3 regions of the Marinobacter sp. es.042 genome follow, and region 3 is predicted to be linked to each of the others. Evidence: predicted binding sites of a transcription regulator. Region 3 holds the regulator's gene; each other region holds the start of a gene.
The links. The regulator sigma-54, encoded in region 3, starts transcription at its own class of promoters, with help from an activator protein. The targets are predictions, from matches to a motif close to ANTGGCATNNANNTTGCTNT.

Region 1 (5,256 bases), 150 kb from region 3:
GGTTGGTAGTAGCTCTCGGAGAGGTAAATGGAGCCCGGGCGTTTGGCCATGGCAGCGGCTAGGCGGTGCCAGAACTCGCTGATGGTCGGCAGTGAGAAGTAGCTGGTCAGGCCTTCGGTGATAATGATCACCGGTTCGGAATTCTCAAATACCCGGTCGATCACTTTTTCCAGTTGATACTCGCCGTAGTCCGCGAGGATATCGATCGGCGTGACCTGGTGGTGGTCGCCGAGTCGGCCCGTGGCCATCAGGCGCAGTGCTTTGCGAGCCGCCATGTCGGGCAGGTCGGCTTCGACCACATGGAGTAGGGGGTGTTTCTGGCGTAACCGAATGCCTCTTGGCGACATGCCGCAGGCGATTTCCAGCACTTGTGTAATGCCCTTGTCGCGGATGGCCTGATCAATCAGGTGGTCGATAATCAGATGTCGTTGCAGCAGGAAGGTGCGGATGTTTCCGCCGATGGCGGCCTGACTGGCGGCTTCGAAGGGGGTCATCAGGCGATAGATCCAGCGGCCCTTTTCCGTAACGAGGGTGTCGTCAGAGAGCCCGTACCGGTGCCAGACGGCACCGGTATACAGGGCAGTGAAGCTGATGCCAGAGCTGTCAGTCGGCTTTCTGCTCATAGACGGCTTTACCCCATGCCTCGCGGCTGCCGGGGAGTATCAGGTTCAGGATGATGGCAGCCACCGCGCACAACGCGATGCCCTCCAGGTGCCCGAGCACCATGCCGCCGATACCGAACACCAGGGTGACACCCACGATAACCAGGTTGCGAGACTGTGACAGATCTACCTGGTGGCGGATCAGTGTGTTCAGGCCAACGACGGCAATGGAACCGAACAGCAGGCAGAGGATGCCGCCCATGACGGGTACCGGGATCGTCTGCAGTGCTGCGCCGAACTTGCCCACGAAAGCCAGAACAATGGCGATGCAGGCAGCCCACCACATGACCTTGGGGTTGAAGTTCTTGGTGAGCATAACCGCGCCGGTGACTTCCGAGTAGGTGGTGTTGGGCGGTCCACCGAGCATGGAGGCGGCGCTGGTGGCCAGGCCGTCACCCAGCAAGGTGCGGTGCAGGCCCGGCTTTTCCAGGTAGTTCTTGCGGGTTACGTTGCCGATGGCCAGCACGTCACCGATGTGTTCAATGGCCGGCGCAATGGCGACGGGGATCATGAACAGCACGGCGCCCCAGCTGAATTCCGGCGCCACAAAGTTGGGAACCGCAAACCAGGCGGCGTCCCGGATTGGCGTGGTATCCACGATCCCGGCAAACGCGGAGAGGATGTAGCCGGTGATAACACCGAACATGATCGGAATCAGCCGGAAAATGCCTTTCGACCAGACCGACATGATGATGGTTACGGCCAGCGAGATCATGGCGATCCAGATGGCAGTGTCGTAGGGAATCAGCTGGTTCGCGCCATCACCGGTGCGGCCGGAGGCCATGTGAACGGCAACCGGCGCCAGGCCGAGACCGATAGTCATGATCACGGGGCCGATGACCACCGGCGGCAACAGGCGGCGGACAAAACCGGTGCCTCGCAGCCGCACCAGTCCACTGAGGAAAATATAGAGAATACCCGCCGCCATCAGGCCGCCGAGCGTCTCTTCCATGCCGAACTTGCCTTTGGAGGCAATCACGGGGGCAATAAAGGCGAAGGACGACGCGAGGAAAATCGGGATCTGACCGCCGGTCACCACGTGAAAGATCAGGGTGCCCAGGCCGGCGGTGAACAGGGCCACGTTGGGATCCAGCCCGGTAATCAGTGGCATCAGAACCAGCGCGCCGAACGCCACCAGCAGCATCTGGGAGCCTGCAATAGCCTGTTTCCAGACCGGGTCGTTGGTATGGTCCTGCATTCTTAAACGTCCTTTTGCTTGGTGCCGAAGATTTTGTCACCGGCATCGCCGAGACCCGGAAGGATGTAGCCTTTGTCGTTGAGGCGCTCATCAACGGAGGCAGTGTAAATAGACACGTCCGGATGTTTTTCCAGAACCTTTTCAACGCCTTCAGGCGCGGCAACCAGAACCAGGGCCCGGATCTCGGTGCTGCCAGCCTTCTTGAGCAGGTCAATGGTGGAGATCATTGAGCCACCGGTGGCGAGCATCGGATCGACAATCATGGCCATGCGCTGGTCCAGTTCGCCCACCAGCTTTTCAAGGTAGGTGCTGGCCTCGAGGGTTTCCTCATTGCGGATCTGGCCGACAACACTGACCCGGGCCACCGGAATCAGGCTGAGGACACCGTCAAGCATGCCAAGGCCGGCCCGCAGGATCGGCACGATGGTGACTTTCTTGCCGTGAATCTGTTCCACGTTAACCGGCCCTGCCCAGCCTTCGATGGTCTTTTCCTGCAGATTGAAGTCTTTGGTGGCCTCGTAGGTCAGGAGTGCACCGACTTCCTGTGCCAGCTCCCGGAAATTCTTGGTGCTGATATCCGCACGGCGCATGATGCCGAGCTTGTGGCGGATCAGAGGGTGTTTTACCTCGTGGATTGGCATGGGGTCACCTGTGTGTCTGGTTGGAATTTTGGCGTCGCGATCAAATGGCGCAAGGATACCGCATCTGGCAAGGCGAGTCAGGCCGCAAATGGCTGCTTAACGGAAATCCCCTAAGGGGTGGTACGGATCTTGCGATAACCCTTCCAAACGACGCTCCGGTGTCAGATTTTCGACCTTCAAAACGCCTGCAGGCACGGCCAATCGGAGAAGTATCCGGCATGGACAGAGCTTTAGTCCTCAATAACGTCAAAACCCTGACGCGGGGCAACCTGGGCATACCCATCATGCTGATGGGCTTGCTGGGCATGATGATTCTGCCCATGCCGGCGTTCCTCCTGGACGTGTTCTTTACTTTCAACATCACCCTATCGATTGTCATTCTGCTGGTGTGTGTCTACGCCTTGCGGCCGATGGAGTTTGCATCTTTTCCCACGGTCCTGCTGGTAGCCACACTTCTGCGTCTCGCCTTGAACGTGGCGTCTACCCGGATTGTTCTGCTGAACGGCCACGAAGGTGGTGACGCCGCCGGTAAAGTGATCGAATCCTTCGGCGCCGTTCTGATCGGCGGCAACTACGCCGTAGGTCTGGTGGTGTTCGCGATTCTCATGATCATCAACTTCCTGGTCGTGACCAAAGGTGCCGGCCGGGTCTCCGAGGTAAGCGCCCGTTTCACACTGGATGCAATGCCCGGCAAGCAGATGGCGATCGATGCGGATCTGAACGCCGGCCTGATCAATCAGGATGAGGCCAAGCATCGTCGTGCCGAGATTGCCCAGGAAGCGGATTTCTACGGCTCCATGGACGGCGCGTCCAAGTTTGTGAAAGGCGACGCCATTGCTGGCCTGCTGATTCTTGCCATCAACATCATTGGCGGTATTGCCATTGGTATGCTGCAGCACGGTCTGGATTTCGGGCTGGCCATGGAGCGCTATGCGCTGCTGACCATTGGCGACGGCCTGGTGGCACAGATTCCCTCGCTGCTGCTATCCACGTCTGCTGCAATCATGGTAACGCGGGTTACCTCCAGCCAGGACATGGGAGGCCAGATCCTCCAGCAAATGTTCAGCGCGCCCAAGGCGCTGTCCATTGCCGCCGCTATCCTGATCATTCTCGGTCTGATTCCCGGCATGCCCCACGTGGCCTTCCTGGGTCTGGGTGCACTGGCCGCCGGCGCTGCCTGGTATATCTGGAAGCACCAGAGACAGACCGTCGAAGAAGATGGCGCATTCCCGGCGCGGGGCGCTGGCGGGGCGACTCCGCGGCCGGCGGGGCGTGATCTGCCACCAGGCGGTGATGCTGGCGGCGATCAGGGTCGTCAGCTACCGGCCCCTGGAGAGACCAAGGAGCTGGGCTGGGACGATGTGTCCACTGTCGATATTGTCGGTCTGGAAGTGGGTTATCGGTTGATCCCGCTGGTGGACAAGTCACAAGGTGGCCAGTTGCTCAGTCGTATCAAGGGCGTTCGTAAAAAGTTGTCCCAGGATCTCGGCTTCCTGATGCCCTCGGTCCACATTCGAGACAACCTCGATCTGATGCCTAACGTCTATCGCATTACCCTGATGGGCGTGACCATTGCCGAGGCCGAAATCCATCCGGACCGCGAGCTGGCCATCGACCCCGGTCAGGTATTCGGAAAGATAGAGGGCATTGAAGGCAAGGATCCGGCGTTTGGTCTGGATGCCAGCTGGATTGAGCCAGACAAGAAAGACCAGGCCCAGACGCTCGGCTATACCGTGGTCGATGCCAGTACGGTGGTCGCGACCCACCTTAACCAGGTGCTGCAGAAACACGCCCACGAGCTGCTGGGCCACGAGGAAGTCCAGAAATGGCTGGATCAGCTTGAAAAGATTTCTCCGAAGTTGGCCGAGGAACTGGTGCCCACCACCGTATCCATCAGCTTGCTGCTGAAAGTGCTGCAGAACCTCCTGAAAGAGGAAGTGCCGATCCGGGACATGCGGTCCATTGCCGAGGCCATCGTGAACGTGCACCCGAAGAGTCAGGATCCGAAGCTGTTGACCACCGTTGCCCGGCAGTCCCTGCGTCGGATGATTGTCCAGAGTATCTGCGGCAACGAATCGGAGATACCGGTGATCACCCTGGATCCGGATCTGGAACAGTTATTGCTAAAGTCTGTTCAGCAGAGTCAACAATCCGGCGGACAGGAAGATATTGGCCTGGTCCTGGAGCCGAATATGGTTGAAAAGCTCCAGCGCTCGCTTCAGGAGAGCGTCCAGCGTCAGGAGATGCTCGGCAAGCCGGCCATTCTGCTGGTGTCCGGGCCCCTGAGGCCGGTGCTGGCGAAGTTCGCCAGCTACGGGGTAGAGCGCCTGCATGTGCTCTCGTACCAGGAAATTCCGGATAACAAACAGATTACGATCGTGGCGTCCGTTGGCCAGTAACGGCGCGGATGACAGAGCGGACAGCGCCGGCACGGCGTTGCCGGTGGAGGAAGAGGCATCATGAAAGTAAAGCGGTTTTTTGCTCAGACCATGGCCGAGGCGCTCAAGCAGGTCAGTGAACAGATGGGGCCGGACGCCGTGATCCTTTCCAATCGTCGGGTCGACGGCGGTGTCGAAATTGTGACGGCGTTGGATTATGACGAGAATATGGCGCGCCAGCGACTGGGCAACCAGGCAGAAGACGCCGCCAACGGGTCCCGCTTGGCCGAGATGCAGGCCGACCAGCACAGGCGTCTTGAAGACGAGCTGAGCCGGTCCCGGGACCGCATCCGTGAAGTCCGGGAAAAGCGGGCATC
Region 2 (5,256 bases), 1.8 Mb from region 3:
GCCTTTTTCTGGCCTTCCGTCATCCGGCCCTGGCGCAAAACAAAGCTGCGCACACCGCGACGGGTGGTGACCGGCGAATCGGCGGCCTCTTTGGGATCTTGCGGTTCTTTCTGGTCTGTCATCTGCAATCCTTAACCGCAGGCAGCGGGTCATGTTTAACGGGATTTGCCACTAGTTTACCAGAGTGTCCCGGCTCAGGCGGAGACCACCGAGTTACGGCCCTGCTGTCGGTCCAGCTGCCGGTAGCCCAGCGCTTCAACCAGATGGCTTTGCCGCAGTTCCTCGCAGCCTTCCAGATCCGCCAGCGTGCGGGCCACCCGAAGGATGCGATGCAACGCCCGGGCTGAAAGCCCCAGCTTCTCCATGGCACCGGTAAGCAGTTGCTCACCCTGTGCGTCCAGTCGGCATGCAGCCTGTAATTCCCGACCAGACAGCGCGGCGTTCAGGCAACCCCGCTCTGACTGTCGGGCTCTGGCAGCCCGAACACGCTCCCGGACTGTGGCGCTGTCCTCGCCGTCCCCACCCTGGCGCATCAGCACGTCGCCGCCCTGTACCGGCACCTCAACGTGCAAATCAAACCTGTCGAGCAAAGGCCCGGAGATCTTCGACCGGTAGCGGGCAACCTGTTGCGGCGTACACTGACACTCGATGCCGGGATGACCGCTGTAACCGCAAGGGCACGGGTTCATCGCGCCAACAACCTGAAAGCGCGCGGGAAAATTGACCTGACGCGCCGCCCGGCTGATCGAGATCTCCCCGGTTTCCATCGGCTCCCGGAGCACTTCCAGCACCCGTCGTTCGAACTCCGGCAACTCGTCGAGAAACAGTACGCCCCGATGTGCCAGGGAGATTTCCCCCGGCCTCGGGCTGCTTCCGCCGCCCACCAGAGCAACCGCCGATGCAGTATGATGAGGCGATCTGAAAGGCGGCTGACGCCAGCCACCGGCCCGAACCGGCAGACCCGCCACCGAATGCACGCTCGCCACTTCCATGGCCGCCGCATCATCCAGCCCAGGCAGGATTCCGGGCAAGCGACTGGCAAGCATGCTCTTGCCGGTTCCCGGGGGACCGAAGAACAGAAGATTGTGCCCACCCGCTGCCGCCACCTCCAGCGTGCGTCGCGGGACCTGCTGGCCGCGGACATCCGACAGATCGGGCACCTCACGGGTGCCGCCCGGCGCTTCGTCCAGGGGAGACCTGGGCACCGGCACAAGACGGGCTCGACCACTCAGATGTTCGCACACGGTCAGCAGGTGGCCGGCGGCCAGAAGGTCACCCTGGCTTGCCAGTGCCGCTTCCTCGGAGTTGGCGTGGGGAACCAGTAAGGCCCGACCATCCTCTCGTGCGGCCAACACGGCCGGCAGAACACCTTTCAGAGGGCGCAGTGCACCATCAAGGGACAATTCGCCGACGAATTCGCAGTCGGAAAGGCTGTCGACCGGGATCTGACCAGACGCTGCCAGAATGCCCAGGGCGATGGGAAGATCGAACCGGCCACCCTCTTTTGGCAGATCAGCGGGGGCGAGATTGATGGTAATTCTTCGGGCGGGAAATTCGAAACCGGCGTTAAGAAGCGCGCTTCGGACGCGCTCCTTGCTCTCCCTTACACCGGTTTCCGGCAAGCCCACGATCGAGAGCGCGGGCAAGCCGCCCGAGAGATGAACTTCAACGGTAACGGCAGGCGCTGACACGCCAATGGCGGCGCGGGAATGAACAATAGCAAGCATGACAACCATCCATGGTAATAACCGGAACTGTTTGCCCGGCATCCTGCCGGACGTGTCCGGGATTTATTGTTTCTGCAGGGAATTTTCCAGTTCGGCCACCCGCTTCTCGAGCGCGTCCACCTTTTCACGGGTCTTCAGCAGGACTGCCTGCTGAGCGTCAAACTCCTCCCGGGTTACCAACTCCAGGCGAGACAGAACGGCCATCACGGTGGCCCGGGCCTGGGTTTCAAAATCTTCCCGTGCAGCGCGAGCCATGTCGGGAACAAACTGGCCAAACTGGCCCTGCAGCTGGGAAAAAATATCCTGTGGACCTTTCACACGTCACCTCACAAATTCCTGAAATATCCGGCTTCGACTAAAAGACAGGGCCGGTTGCCGGTTAGCGGGAGTGTATCACACCGCAGCCCCTGCCATACTGTAGGTGGTCGACCCTATGATAAGTGGCGAAGAGCCAGGGAGCCCGCTCCAAATTGGCTCACTGGCCGGCTACCCGCTCTATTTTGGTGCACAAGTTTGCGCCATTCTGGTACGCTGATATCGTAGCTTATTGTTTTTGAACTATTTTTTTGCGTTGGCATACACGATGCTAAAGCTCTCGTAGGCAATCCGCACAATTGGTGTGCGAGGTGGCAGCATCCCGAGCTCAACAACCGGCCGACGGGCCCTCACTGTTGAGACGGCTTTACCAAGGAGAAAGCAATGAAACTTGTGACAGCGATCATCAAGCCTTTCAAATTGGATGATGTCCGTGAGGCACTATCCGAGATTGGCGTACAAGGCGTAACCGTCACTGAAGTCAAAGGCTTCGGGCGGCAAAAAGGCCACACAGAACTCTATCGTGGCGCGGAATACGTGGTGGATTTCCTGCCCAAGGTGAAGGTGGAAGTTGCTATCGGCGACAACCTTCTGGACCAGGTTATCGAGTCCATCACCAAGGCGGCCAACACCGGCAAGATCGGTGACGGCAAGATCTTCGTGACTGAACTGGCTCAAGCCATCCGGATCCGGACTGGCGAAACCGGCGAAGAAGCGGTCTGAACCAGCTCTGATTTTTCGATCAGCCAACGCAAAAAAATTTATAACCTGAAAAGCCTCGTGCGGAGGGCTTCATATGGAAAGCAATCTTAATCACATCTTTGAACTCCAGTATGCGCTGGATACCTTTTACTTCCTGATTTGCGGTGCCCTGGTCATGTGGATGGCCGCTGGCTTTGCCATGCTGGAAGCCGGCCTGGTGCGTGCCAAGAACACCACCGAAATCCTGACCAAGAACGTGGCCCTGTTTGCGGTCGCCTGTACCATGTACCTGATTGTCGGCTACGACATCATGTACGACGGCGGTATCTTCCTGAGCGGTGTAACAACTGTTGCCGAGATGGACGACGCAGCGATTGCCGGCGTTATTGCAGCCTCCACTGAAGCCGGCTTCGGCGACATGGGCGAATACAGCGGCGCTTCTGACTTCTTCTTCCAGGTTGTCTTCGTTGCAACCGCCATGTCCATCGTTTCCGGTGCCGTGGCTGAGCGTATGAAGCTCTGGGCCTTCCTCGGCTTTGCCGTTGTTATGTGTGGCTTCATCTACCCGATGCAGGGTTCCTGGACCTGGAACGGCGACGCGGTATTCGGCATGTACGAGCTGAGCTACAGCGACTACGCCGGTTCCGGTATCGTCCACATGGCCGGCGCAGCAGCAGCCCTGGCAGGCGTTCTTCTGCTCGGTGCCCGTAAGGGTAAATACGGCGCCAAAGGTGAAATCCGCGCGTTCCCGGGCGCCAACCTGCCCCTGGCAACGCTTGGTACCTTCATCCTGTGGATGGGCTGGTTCGGCTTCAACGGTGGTTCAACCCTGAAACTGGGTGGTATCGGTGTCGCCAACGAAGTGGCCAACGTCTTCCTGAACACCAACGCGGCTGCAGCCGGCGGCTTGATCGCTGCCCTGATCGTGGCACGCCTGATGTTCGGCAAAGCGGACCTGACCATGGCCCTGAACGGCGCTCTGGCTGGCCTGGTTGCGATCACTGCAGAACCGGCGAATCCGTCTCCCCTGCTGGCCACCATCATCGGCGCCATTGGTGGCACCCTGGTTGTGTTCTCCATCGTAACCATGGACAAGCTACGCATTGACGACCCGGTCGGTGCCATCTCTGTTCACGGTGTGGTCGGCATCTGGGGTATCTTTGCGGTCCTCCTGTCCAACTCAGACGCTACCTTCATGGGCCAGCTGGTCGGCATGCTCACCATCTTCATCTGGGTATTCGTCACCAGTCTGATCGTCTGGGGCATCCTGAAAGCCGTCATGGGCATCAGGGTCTCGGAAGAAGAAGAGTACGAAGGTGTGGATCTGTCCGAGTGTGGTATGGAAGCCTATCCGGAGTTTGTCAGCCAGAAGTAATGATCGCCGGCTGGCATGATCAAAAAGGGCGCCCCTCGGGGCGCCCTTTTTTATGGCATGATCTTGAACTGAACAAAGCCTCAGCCTTCCCCAGGGAGCACCTGATCTTCCAGCGCATCCAACATGAACTGGGGCATGGCCAACGCACCCCGATGCACGCCGGCATTGTAATAGCGGGTAACGAAGGGTCGGCTGTTGGCGTCTTCCTCCCGGAAGTACTTGATCGGATTTTCCTTGCTGGCCATGGTGCAACTCCACCAGCCCGTCGGGTAAACCGGCTGAGGAAATGGCAACGTCTGCACGTGCTCGAACCCCGCCTTTCGCATATCCTCGTGAATTCCCTTGATGATACTGTCAGTGTGCAGCAGCGGCGACTCACTCTGTTGGACAATAATGCCACCCTCACGCAGGGCCAGCATGGCATCCCGATAGAAATCCAGGGCAAACAGGCCTTCAGCCGGACCGACCGGATCGGTGCTGTCGATGATGATAAGGTCAACACTGTTCGGCTCAATGTCTCGCATCCACTGAATGCCATCCCCAAAGAAGAAGTTGGCGCGCGGGTCGCTGTTCGCTTCGCAAAGTTCCGGGAAGTACTTTTCCGACATGCGGGTAACACGCTCGTCGATTTCCACCTGCCAAGCTTCTTCAACGCCCGGGTGTTTGAGCACCTCTTTCAGAGTGCCGCAGTCACCACCGCCAACAATCACCACTTTTTTGGGATCCCTGTGAGTAAACAGAGCCGGATGGGTCATCATTTCGTGGTAAAGAAAGTTATCGCGGGTGGTCAGCATCACGCAGCCATCCAGCACCATCAGGTTGCCGAAGGTCTCGGTCTCGTAGATTTCCAGTTTCTGGAACGGTGTCTGCTCCTCGTGGAGCTTCTTTTTCACCTGCAGGGAGAACGCCGTTCCCTGATCCTGGAATACCTCGGTAAACCAGTCGTCATTGAGTGCTGTCATGTCTTGCCTCCCGCTGTGGGCCATGGGCTGAATTGAAAGGGCGTATTGTAGGGATGCCCCACCGTGAGCTAAAGCGATAATCGCGGTGAAACGCCATGTATTTTCCGCAGCCGATGCTTTTAGCCGGGGATGGGAATCCATACAATGGCGGCCAGTGTTTCCTGACAGGATAGCA
Region 3 (5,256 bases):
GAGCTCCGGAGCAAGAATGTTGTCTATGGTCAGGGATGTGTCGCTCATGGATCGACTGCATTTCCGTTAAAAAAAAGGCTGCGACACGTTACTCATGTCGCAGCTCGATTAGATGAAGTGCATGAAAACAGCGCGTTAGCGAGAGCCGTTTCCGTGCATCCGTTCTACATTCTTTTCCTTGTGCTTGAGGATCTGACGGTCGAGCTTGTCGATAAGGGCATCAATGGCCGCGTACATATCCTCGTTTTCTGCCTTTGCGTGAATCTCACCACCTACCACGTGCAATGTGGCTTCCGCAATCTGGCGCACCTTTTCCACTTCCAGGGTCACCTGGCAGTTACTGATGTGGTCAAAGTGACGCTCGAGCTTCTCGAACTTCTCTGAAACGTAATCCTTCAGTGCGGGAGTCAGTTCTACGTGATGGCCTGAAATGTTGAGTTGCATAGGCGTCTCCTGTTGTCATCATGCCGGCTCCCGGGAGCCGGTCTGGGTGCTGGCGCATTGTGCGCCGGCGAATACGGTGTTGCGTCCCGTCCCGGGGTATTCAGACCAGCCGCTTGCGTTCGTTGGACGGCGGAATGTGCATGGCCTCCCGGTACTTGGCAACGGTGCGTCGCGCAACCTTGATACCCTGTTCCCCTAGCATGGCTGCAATTTTACTGTCGCTCAACGGCTTTTTGGGTGTTTCGGCGGCAATCAGCTTCTTGATCATCGCGCGTATGGCCGTGGAAGAGCATTCTCCGCCCTCATCAGTGCTGACATGGCTGGAGAAGAAATATTTCAGTTCGAAAATACCCCGGGGGGTATGCATGTATTTCTGGGTGGTTACCCGTGAAATCGTTGATTCATGCATTTCCACCGCCTGGGCAATGTCCGAGAGAATCAACGGCTTCATTGCTTCCTCGCCGTAATCCAGGAAACCCTGCTGGTGCTCGACAATACGGGTCGCCACTTTCAGCAGGGTCTCATTGCGGCTCTGCAGGCTTTTGATAAACCACTTGGCCTCCTGCAACTGATCGCGGAGGTAGGTGTTGTCTGCACTGCTGTCTGCGCGCCTTATAAGTGAAGCATAGCTGGCATTCACCCGGATGCGCGGTGCAATTTCCGGATTCAGCTCAACACGCCAGCGGCCATTGTGTTTGCGAACGATGACGTCCGGAATCACGTAGTCGGGCTCGGCGCGATCAATCACGTCGCCCGGGCGCGGATTGAGGCCTGTAATCAACGCAAGGACTTCCCTGAGTTGATCTTCTTTCAGGCGGCTGCGACGCAACAGCTGGGCGTAGTCCCGGTTGCCCAGCAGGTTGATGTAGTGGGTGATCACCAGGCGTGCCTGGGCTAGCCAGGGTGTGTCCGGCGGCAGCTGGTTAAGCTGTATCAGCAGGCATTCCTGCAAATCCCGGGCAAACACGCCAGGGGGATCGAAGTGCTGGAGGCGATGCAGGACGGCTTCCACTTCATCCAGTTCAAGGGGGTCTTCTTCGTTCTCGTCCAGCAGCCCGGCGTGGATTTCTTCCAGAGGGCTGGTGAGATAGCCCCGCTCGTCCACGGCGTCCATCAGGGCGTGGGCAATGGCCTGGTCCCGCTCACTCAGGGGAGTCAGGTTGAGCTGCCATTCCAGGTGATCCTGAAGGGTCTCGGTGGGCGAGTTGCGGGTCTCGAAATCGTGATCGTTTTCGTCGTCGTTGCGGGCTGCCGGGGCGGGGGCGGACTGGTAAATGTCATCCCAGGCCGTGTCGACCGGCAGGTCGTCCGGAATGTTATCCGGAATCTCGTTTTCCGACGCCCAGTCCGGACCGTTTTCGGATTCGTCCCAGTCGCTGGACGGTTCTGGCGTGGTCTCCGCAGCAGACTCGGCCGCGTTGGCCTCGCGCTCGTCGCTCTCGGTGGCCGTGTCGGTCTGATCGTCGTCCTCGGATGTCTCCAGCATGGGGTTGGATTCCAATGCCTGCTGGATTTCCTGTTGGAGGTCGAGGGTAGAGAGCTGGAGAAGTCGGATCGCCTGTTGCAGCTGGGGTGTCATGGTCAGGCTCTGACCCAGCTTTAACTGTAAGGAGGCTTTCATAACCATGGTTCAGGATCCGTCACTCATCAGCGCTTTGTGTCATAGGTCTTGAAAAAATCTTTATATGCCGGTTACTTGCCGCGGTTTTTCTTTACCCTAGCAAGTTCTTTGCCGAGTTTACTTGCAACAGATCATCAAAACAATGAGCCATTCACTGTCACAGCCTGAATTCGTCCCCGAGGTAGACTTCCTTGACCTGTTGATTTGCCAGGATCGCATCGGCATTGCCGGAGGCGATGATGTGCCCGCCGGAAACAATGTACGCGTTCTCGCAGATATCGAGAGTCTCGCGCACGTTATGGTCGGTGATCAGCACGCCAATCCCTTTGTCCCGCAGATGCCGGATAATGTGTTTGATGTCGCTGACGGATATAGGGTCAACACCGGCGAAGGGCTCATCCAGCAGGATGAAAGCCGGCTCCATGGCCAGGGCCCGGGCAATTTCCACCCGTCGCCGCTCACCACCGGACAGGGCCATACCAACGCTGTCCCGGATATGGGTGATGTGGAATTCCTCCAGCAGCTCCTCGAGCTTTTTCTGCCGGTCTGCCTTGCTCAGGCCTTGCCGCGTCTCGAGGATCGCCATAATGTTGTCGCGCACAGACAGCTTGCGGAAAACCGAGGCTTCCTGTGGCAGGTAGCCGATGCCCTGACGGGCCCGACCGTGCATCGGCAGCGGCGTAATATCCCGGCTGTCGATGGTGATCCGCCCGTGATCGGCAGGTACCAGCCCCACGATCATGTAGAAACAGGTGGTTTTCCCGGCGCCGTTGGGGCCTAGCAGTCCGACAATTTCCCCGCTTCGGATTTCCAGGGATACATCGATAACCACTTTTTTCTGCTTGTAACTCTTTGCCAGGTTACTGGCTCTCAGAACTGCCATCGGTTTCCTGTTTGTCAGTGCGTCTGTCGGCGCTGCGCGGCTGGATCACCATTTCTACCCGGCCAGTGCCTTCGCCGGTCTCGGCGCCGCCTTCTGCGGTTACAACGCGGCCAGCGGTATCATAGTGAATCACGTCGCCGCGGAACAGGTTGCCATTCTGCTCAATCACCGCTTCCCGTTCAAAGGTCAGCTGGCTGTCGGTGGCAGACCAGGTAATATTCAGGGCGCGGGCGTCGGTTTCACCTTCACCTTCGCGTGCCGGCTGCCTGTACCTTGCGGGGGTTCCGGAAGCTTCGATGCGGCTCAGGCCGTCTTCTGTACGGTACAGGACCACACGCTCCGCGTTCAGGCGGGTGTTGCCCTGTTCAAGCTCCACATCGCCGGTGTAAGTGGCAATGCCCTGGCCATCGTCCAGGCGGGCGTTGTCGGCGGTAACCTTGATCGGGATGTCGGAATCAAGGTCGAAAGCCGCCACCGGGCCAGCCATTGCGACTGTCAGCAGGGCGGCCAGCAGGCTCCGGTATCGGTTAGTTTCCGGTTTCATAGCGTCCTTCCACCTGGGAGTTCAGTTCCAGAATCCGCTCGTCAATCCACGCTTTCATGCCCGTGGCCCGGGTAACTCCGGTAACGTCGCGTATTTCTACGGGTGCGTCGGTATATACCATGCCCCGGTCATTATCCAGCGTCAGTGTTGATGTTGTCAGAGTGGCGTTCCGTTCACCAATACTGCGCTGAATCCGTACATTGTCAGTGAGATAGACCAGGTTCTGGTTCTGGAGCAGACTGCCATTCTCGGCTTCAACAATCCAGGGCAGAACATTGTCGCCGCCATACAGTTCGGCACGGGGAGACTCCATGGTGGCCAGGTTACCTTCTTCAAACTGTTCAATGCGGGGGCTGGAGAACCGGATTTTCAGCTTGCCCGACTCGTCGAATGACGTGTAATTGCCATTGACCACGAAGCCGTCCGGTTCGGCATCGCCCCGCAGTGCGGCTGCCTCATCATCAATGACCGGCGGTTCATCGCTTTGCCAGAGCAAAAAGACCGCGGCCACCACGGTGCCAGCCAGCGCCAGTGTTCGCAGCCAGGGCCGGTCCGGGAGCCAGCTCACGCCTCGAGCTCCAGGTAGGGTGCAAGCGCAGCATCCAGCTTACCATGGGCAGTCAGCAGCAAGTCGCACGCTTCCCGAACCGCGCCCTCGCCACCCCGGGTTCGGGTGCAGTAATCGGCATGTTGCTGCACCAGCCAGTAACCATTGGGCACGGTGATTCCGAGCCCGGCAAACCGGAGCGCAGGCAGGTCTGGCAGGTCATCACCCATATAGGCGATGGCATCAGGGCTGAGATCCATGGTGCTGACCAGTTCCTGCAGGGCCACTTTCTTGTCCTCACGCCCCTGCATGAGATGGGGGATGCCCAGATCCCGCATGCGCTTTTCGGTCAGGGGTGACTTCCGACCGGTAATAACAGCCACAGTAATGCCGGCTGCCATGAGTTGTTTGAGTCCCAGGCCGTCCAGAATGTTGAACGCCTTGAGTTCATCACCGTTGGCGCTGAAGTAAAGCTTGCCATCGCTCATGATGCCGTCTACATCCAGTGCGATCAGTCGGATTTTGGCGGCTTTTTCCAGCAGTGGCTCAGGCCATTGATGCTTCATGTTGAAAAACTCCTCATGGCCCATCAGATGACGCCGGCCCGCAGCAGGTCGTGCATGTTGATGGCGCCGATCAGAGCACCGCTATCGTTCGTCACGGGCAGGGCATTGATCTTCATTTCCTCCATGATATTCAGCGCTTCCGCCGCCAGATGATCAGCCTGGATGGTTTTACCATTCCGCGTCATCACTTCATTGATGGGCGTATGATGAATATCAACCGACCGGTCCAGAGTCCGGCGCAGGTCACCGTCCGTAAATATCCCTGTAAGCGTGCCTTCCCCGTTTACGACGGTGGTCATACCCAGACCCTTGCGGGAGATTTCAAGGAGAGCGCCGCTCAGGGGTGTTCCCTCATTAACAACGGGAATCTGATCGCCTGTATGCATGATGTCGGAAACCCGAAGCAGCAGCCGGCGGCCGAGGCTGCCTCCGGGGTGGGAGAACGCAAAATCCTCGGCACTGAAGCCGCGGGCCTCAAGCAGTGCCACTGCCAGCGCATCCCCCATGACCAGGGTGGCCGTTGTTGAGGAGGTGGGCGCCAGGCCCAGGGGGCAGGCTTCCACCATGACGCTGACGTCCAGGTTGGCCACGGCTTCCCGGGCCAGGGTGGACGCGGCATTGCCAGTCATGCTGATCAACGGGGCGCCCATA

Region 1: the regulator sigma-54 is predicted to act here: its motif matches at 2,618-2,637, upstream of flhA (flagellar biosynthesis protein FlhA).
Region 2: the regulator sigma-54 is predicted to act here: its motif matches at 2,298-2,317, upstream of glnK (P-II family nitrogen regulator).

What each region holds. Positions count from the first base shown of each region.
Region 1 covers NZ_LT897781.1:700,194-705,449, forward strand. The annotation lists gene CFB02_RS03425 (class I SAM-dependent methyltransferase) at 1-623, opposite strand, end outside; gene CFB02_RS03430 (uracil-xanthine permease family protein) at 604-1,860, opposite strand; gene upp (uracil phosphoribosyltransferase) at 1,863-2,501, opposite strand; gene flhA (flagellar biosynthesis protein FlhA) at 2,720-4,900, shown strand; gene flhF (flagellar biosynthesis protein FlhF) at 4,961-5,256, shown strand, end outside.
Region 2 covers NZ_LT897781.1:2,653,738-2,658,993, forward strand. The annotation lists gene trmB (tRNA (guanosine(46)-N7)-methyltransferase TrmB) at 1-122, opposite strand, end outside; gene CFB02_RS12490 (YifB family Mg chelatase-like AAA ATPase) at 195-1,727, opposite strand; gene CFB02_RS12495 (accessory factor UbiK family protein) at 1,791-2,045, opposite strand; gene glnK (P-II family nitrogen regulator) at 2,427-2,765, shown strand; gene CFB02_RS12505 (ammonium transporter) at 2,839-4,119, shown strand; gene speE (polyamine aminopropyltransferase) at 4,200-5,081, opposite strand.
Region 3 covers NZ_LT897781.1:545,915-551,170, forward strand. The annotation lists gene ptsN (PTS IIA-like nitrogen regulatory protein PtsN) at 1-48, opposite strand, end outside; gene hpf (ribosome hibernation promoting factor) at 136-444, opposite strand; gene CFB02_RS02695 (RNA polymerase factor sigma-54) at 545-2,071, opposite strand; gene lptB (LPS export ABC transporter ATP-binding protein) at 2,223-2,948, opposite strand; gene lptA (lipopolysaccharide transport periplasmic protein LptA) at 2,926-3,492, opposite strand; gene lptC (LPS export ABC transporter periplasmic protein LptC) at 3,476-4,060, opposite strand; gene CFB02_RS02715 (KdsC family phosphatase) at 4,057-4,605, opposite strand; gene CFB02_RS02720 (KpsF/GutQ family sugar-phosphate isomerase) at 4,629-5,256, opposite strand, start outside.